Linked DNA regions of Saccharicrinis fermentans DSM 9555 = JCM 21142. The protein of the gene in region 2 interacts with the protein of the main gene of each other region in a pairwise test. Links are inferred from orthologs where the notes say so. Each region holds a gene or a part of one and is shown on either strand. Other genes may lie near its edges. The genes, in order: CYTFE_RS0118585 and CYTFE_RS0115150.

Region 1 (3,018 bases), 840 kb from region 2 along the record:
GCTAAATATGATATTGGACGTGTGGATAGTTTAGATCAGTATTATAAGGCATTTGTTTCTGTTTCTACATCAACTCGTAATAATGAAAGTATAACAGAAAAGTATAAAGCCTTAAAAAAACTTGCGAAAGGGCAGCCTTCACCTGTTTTCACTGGTTATATCAATCATGCTGGAGGAACAACATCGTTAGGTGATCTTAAAGGAAAATATGTATACATTGATGTTTGGGCAACCTGGTGTGGACCATGTCTGGCGGAGGTTCCTTTTCTTAAAAAAGTTGAAAAACAATACCATGGTAGAAATATTGAATTTGTAAGTATTTCCATAGACGTAGAGAAAAAGAATGAGGCCTGGAGGAAGTTAGTGATAAACAAAGAATTGGCCGGTATTCAATTGCGTGCTGATAAGGATTGGGGGTCGGAATTTATTGCCAGTTATGAAATAAATAGTATTCCAAGGTTTATTTTAATAGATCCCAATGGTAATATTGTAGCCTCAAATGCCCCAAGGCCTTCCAACCCTAAGTTGATGGAGCTTTTTAGTGAGTTGAATTTGTAAAATTATGGTTTAGTCTGAAGAATGCAAGAGACAAGATAGCTGCCTACCAACTTGCTAGCTATCTTGTTTGATATGTTTATAATTTTCTTTTAAAGTTCACAAGGAATTAGGCTAAATTAATCATCTTTCACTGTGTAAAACGATCTTTGTGGCTTGTTTTAACTTATCATAGCCTTGCTATGTCTTATTTAAAAGACTACTTGAAAGATTGCATTTTTAACTCTTGTTACTAAGTGCTAATGCATTATTTCGGTTTAAATAAGTATTGTGTATTTTTAAAAAGGACTCCCCAGTGGTATTATGCTGGGGATTTTTTATTGCCTACGAAGCTTACTATTGTAAATGAATTATCTCTTGAGGCTGCATCCTTTATTTTTAACTCGAAAAATATGAGTTACGCCATAAGGAAGGTTTACATGCTTTTTAACCTAGCTGCAGCATCTAATATTTGTTCGTCGCTCACTGATAGGTTTATTTGTAAAAACTTTTTTTTGCTTTTTTCGTGGTAATAGAAACTGATGGGCATGGTAGCAATATCCTGCTCGTGAATTAACTTGATGGCAATATCGATGTCATTTTTTTCTAATGAAGGCTCAAAACTTATCAATTGAAAATAGGTTCCTTTGCTGGGTATGGCTTTGATCTTAGAGTCTTTGATGCAGGAGAGAAACAGGTCTCTTTTCCTTTGATGGAAAATAGCTAGCTGACTGAAATTATTTTGTTGCTTCATCCATTCTGCAATGGCCATCTGATATGGTAATTGAATGCCTTCGCCAATGATATCAATCATCTTACGTATCTCTTTGGTCAGTTTGGCCGAAGCCATGCAATAGCCCACATGCCAATTGGGAATATGGAGCGTTTCATCAAAGGATGATACAATAATGCTGCGCTCTCGTAATAGTGGATAAAGCGCTATGCTCTGGTGCATCTCACCATCAAATACCATATGTTCAAAGGATTCATCACTTAAAACAACAATGTTGGTTCCGTTGAGTATTTTCTGAAGGCGAATCATGTCCAGTTCTGACATGGTGGAGCCGGTAGGGAAATGTGGAGAGTTAATAATAATCATACGTGTTTGAGTAGATATTAATTTCTGTACTTCCTCCCATTCTACATGAAAATCGGGTGAGCGTAGTGTAACATAAATAGCACGTGCTCCTGTTGTCTCAATTGCTTGCTCGTAGCTTCTGTGGGCTGGTTCAAAAACCAAAACCTCATCTCCCTCCTTTAATAAGGCCATTACTGAGGCAAAAATACTTTGTTTAACTCCGCTTGTTATGGTGACCTCTGTCTCTGGGTCATAGCTATAGTCGTATAACTTAGCAGTCTTGGCTGCGATAGAGGCTCGCAAGTCTAATAAGCCATATCTGGGGGAAGGTATGTTGGCATTCTGCAGTATTTTGGTAAGTAGTAATTGTTCTAATTCTGTACTGCATTTGACCAAGGAGTGACTCTCAGCCAGATTCAATAATGAATTTTCTCGTGCATATTCCACCATTGCCATAGGCGATGTGAGGTTATTTGTATTGTGTATAGTCATAGCAATTAAATCATTCCTGTAATATGTTTGGTGGTTGATTTTAGGGTGTTAAAATGTTTTTTAACGACCTAATGTGGTGATAGCCTTATTTTTATCGCGTAAATCATGCTGTTAGTATAGCTTTTATAATGATCATGGCAAAAAGCAATTTACAAAAGTTTTTGCTATAAAGAGTTTCTAATGGGCAGAATAGCTTTAATATTCCGCCAACTGCGTATTTTATTCTATTACCGGTACAATTCCTTGAGTACTTTGAGTGATTTAATATTTGAAAAGCCGGAAAGGTGAAGTTGGTAATATTCCAACATTTTTTCGATAAACTTTGTTCTATCATCCTGGCTTATTTGTAGTGAATCTAATTCTTCAATTCTAATTTCACTAAGCTGGCGTAGAATCGATGTCTCTGAATGGTTCATGTAATGGGGGTGTGCAGGTTCGCTTTGTTGAAATGTGCCTGTTTTTAGGTTAAAGTATGGAAGCGCTTCGTTACTGTCCATGGAAGGAAAAAAACCCAAAGGCCGTGTTAAGCGAAACAATAAAAATAAGTGAAAATTTTGAACACCAGGTAAATGACTGTCCAGCATAGATATGGATTGATGTAGGAAGGTAAATAAGTTGGCATCTCTTTTGTCCTCTTGTTTTAAGGCTTTGTTAAGAACCTCTGCAAGGAAGAAAGCCAGACTGCGTCTGACGGGTTCAAATGGAATCTGGGTAAATGGGGTGTTTACTTTGAAATCTTTTATGCGGTGTATGGTTTTTTTTTCGGAATGATATACTTCTAAATCCAACAGGGAGAGCGCTTGTAAAAAAACATGTTTGTCTTTTTTTTTTCGACTTCTAACTTGATTAATCATGTATGACTGAAGTCCTAATTTCTGGGTGTAGATGTGTGATATAATGCTCGATTCGGCATA
Region 2 (3,177 bases):
CCAGTGTTGATTTGATCGATGCCAAAAGCAAAGTGACAAAAATCGTAAGTTGGCCAAATTCTACATAGGCTGCCCCAACTGTTATTCCTGTGAGTGCAAGTAGAATAGCTAGTATGTATAGGTATGTTTTATACGGAACAATATGTGATTCTGAGTGATTATCCATAATGCAAAGTTTAAGTAATGAGATATAATAATGGAAACAGGAATATCCAGATGATATCAACCAAATGCCAGTAAAGTCCTGAATTATCAAGTAATACTGGGTTTTCATGAGTCAAGCTGTTCTTGTTTACCCTTATGATTACAATAGAAATAAGAACCATTCCAACTACTATGTGGAGGGCATGCAATCCTGTCATAAAAAAGTAGAGTCCAAAAAACAGGGTATCACCATTTCCTAGTTTATGTAAGATATCACTACTGGGGAAGAAACCATGCTCCAGTTTTGCACTCCACTCAAAATATTTGTTCACCATAAATATAACAGCCATGATTATAGTGGTGGCTAAAAGTATTAAAGTGAGGGCTTTATTTTTTAAACGAATGGCAGAGCTGGCCATTGCTATGGTGGCGCTGCTTATTAATAATATAACCGTGTTGATTGTACCTACAGTTACACTTAGTTGTTGTGCGGCTAAATGAAAAGCTTCTGGGTTCAGGTATCTGTATACTCCATATACGATAAATAAACCTGCAAATAATAACAACTCGGTAAATATAAATAACCACATACCTAGCTTAGAGCCTTCGTCGTCTCTGTGCACATGTTCAATTGTTACGCTTGTGTCCATATTATAAATATTAACTGTAATCGTAAGGTCCCTTGGTTATTACTGGTATTTCTTCAAAGTTTTCCAGTGTTGGAGGAGAATCGATAGTCCATTCTAATGTTTTGCCTCCCCATGGATCTTTAGGTGCGATAGGGCCTTTCCTGGCTCCTCTAACAAGGTTGATGATGATAATAGCAAGTCCTATAAAGAGAACCCAGGAACCAACAGTAGAAACTACATTGAGTCCATGAAAACGGTCCACATAATCGTAATATCTGCGTGGCATACCTTGTATTCCCAATAGGAACATAGGGGTATATAGAAAACAAAATCCGGTAAAAAAAGCCATCCAACCTACTGTCGCTACTCTGGTGTTGTACATTCTTCCCCACATTTTAGGGAACCAATAGTGAATAGCCCCCATAAAGGCAAAGCCAACACCTCCAAAAACGATATAGTGGAAGTGGGCAACCACAAATGCTGTGTCGTGCAGGTGTACATTGGTAGCCAAAGCTCCTAAGGCAAGACCGGATAAGCCACCAACCATAAACACAAATAAGAAGGATGCCGCCCAGAAAAAGGGTGGCTCCAACTGAATGGAGGCTTTGTGTAAGGTGCTAACCCAGTTAAAAACTTTGATGGCACTAGGGATGGCAACTAAAAAGGTTAAGAGGGAAAATACATATAGAGCCGTTCCACTCATACCTGCGGTGAACATATGGTGACCCCATACGAAATAACCTACAAAGGCAATGGCTAAGGTAGAAATTACAATGGCCTTGTAGCCGAATATTGTTTTATTGGCAAAGGTTGGTATGATTTCAGAAATGGCGCCCATGGCAGGGAGTATCATAATATAAACCGCTGGGTGTGAGTAGATCCAAAATAAGTGCTGGTATAGAATAGGATCTCCTCCCAAAGCAGGATCGAAAAAACCAATGTTTAGTATCCGCTCTCCAACAATCATTAGTAGCGTGATGCCAACAATGGGGGTGGCCAAAATCTGAATCCATGCAGTACCATATAGAGTCCATGGAAATAAAGGCATTTTAAACCATGTCATACCTGGTGCCCGCATTCGGTGAATGGTAACAATAAAGTTGATGCCAGTTAGTATGGATGAAAAGCCTAAAATAAATGCTCCTATCACAGCCGGAAGCATGTTGGTGTTGGTTTTAAAACTATAGGGTGCGTAAAATGTCCAACCTGTATCTGGAGGACCGCCTGCCATAAACAAAGATGAAAGGGCAACAATGGCTCCCAAAGCATACACCCACCATGATAGGAGGTTGAGCTTTGGAAAGGCTACATCTTTAGCGCCTATCATTATAGGTAACATGAAGTTGCCGAAGATGGCAGGCAAGCCCGGAACAACAACCAAAAATATCATGATTACACCATGCAGTGTAAAGATGGCATTGTAGGTGGCTGCATCCATCACGGTTCTTCCAGGAGCCATTAACTCCAGCTTCATGAAAATACCAAGCACAACCCCGGTGAGAAAAAAGGTGATAATGGAATATAGATACAAAAGTCCTACTCGCTTGTGATCGGTGGAAAATATCCAGGCAAAAAGTCCTGTGTACTTCCCTTTTACATCCCTAAAGCTAACGTGACTTTGGGTTACTTCTTCTTGTGCCATATTTGGTGTAGATTAAGTGATTCTTTTTTTGGGTTTTATGGTTAGTACTAAAAATACCAGTCCGGCAATTACAATAATGAGTATTCCTGCCATTTTGGTAATGTTGAGTACATAGGATTGTCCTACGGGGTCGTAACTGTAGCAGAACTGAAGGATGCGGTTAACTGTTGGGCCGGGGATCCCTTTGGAGGATTCAATAACAGCTAACTTAAGCTCGAAAGGTAGAAAATAGGTGCCGTTGAGATATCTGGTTATCTTACCTTTGGGACTGATTAATATTAATCCGGCTGTGTGTATAAAGTCATTACCGGTTCGTTTGTAAGAAAAACCCGTGGCAGTCGTCAGCTTAGCGATGTTACTGCTGTCGCCTGTAAAGAATAACCATCCGTCTTCAAAACCTTCTTTTTCCACGATTAAGGAATAACTATTGCGTTTTTTCTTTGCCAATAGATAATCTTCGTTGTGATCGAAGCTGATGGTAACAATCTGGAAATCTTTACCCAGTGTCATGTCCGATTGATTAACCACCTCCGTAATGCCATCCATGAGGGGAGTGCATATGCCGGGACAACGGAAATAGACAAAGTTTAAAATAGTGGGTTTGTCTTTGATGATGGAGCTCAAAGGAATAGTATCCCCTTTTATATTGACGACTTTGATGTCTTGAGGGATATATTCATCTAAGTGTTCTACTATGCCAATTTTCTTGCTTTCTTCAGCTTGGGTGGGGAGAGCTGCAATGAGCAATAGACATAGAATGGT

The links.
Region 1: the proteins of CYTFE_RS0115150 (region 2) and CYTFE_RS0118585 interact in binary tests that used the Escherichia coli proteins (3 or more experiments, as listed by UniProt). The link is inferred for Saccharicrinis fermentans DSM 9555 = JCM 21142 from one-to-one orthologs.

Annotation. Positions count from the first base shown.
Region 1 is NZ_KI912107.1:4,554,507-4,557,524, forward strand. Bases 38-2,804 are described here. They hold CYTFE_RS0118585 (aminotransferase class I/II-fold pyridoxal phosphate-dependent enzyme), read right to left. Parts: upstream 2,105-2,804; coding sequence 971-2,104; downstream 38-970. Other genes in these bases: CYTFE_RS0118580 (TlpA family protein disulfide reductase), read left to right, coding at 38-558; recO (DNA repair protein RecO), read right to left, coding at 2,332-2,804. In the rest of the region: more of CYTFE_RS0118580, read left to right, coding at 1-37; more of recO, read right to left, coding at 2,805-3,018. UniProt on the Escherichia coli protein: Shows aminotransferase activity with methionine and histidine as substrates, and to a lesser extent also with phenylalanine.
Region 2 is NZ_KI912107.1:3,717,354-3,720,530, reverse strand. Bases 111-3,036 are described here. They hold CYTFE_RS0115150 (cytochrome c oxidase subunit I), read right to left. Parts: upstream 2,416-3,036; coding sequence 805-2,415; downstream 111-804. Other genes in these bases: CYTFE_RS0115145 (SCO family protein), read right to left, coding at 2,428-3,036; CYTFE_RS0115155 (cytochrome c oxidase subunit 3 family protein), read right to left, coding at 177-794; CYTFE_RS0115160 (cytochrome C oxidase subunit IV family protein), read right to left, coding at 111-166. Outside these bases: more of CYTFE_RS0115160, read right to left, coding at 1-110; more of CYTFE_RS0115145, read right to left, coding at 3,037-3,177. UniProt on the Escherichia coli protein: Cytochrome bo(3) ubiquinol oxidase is the terminal enzyme in the aerobic respiratory chain of E.coli that predominates when cells are grown at high aeration.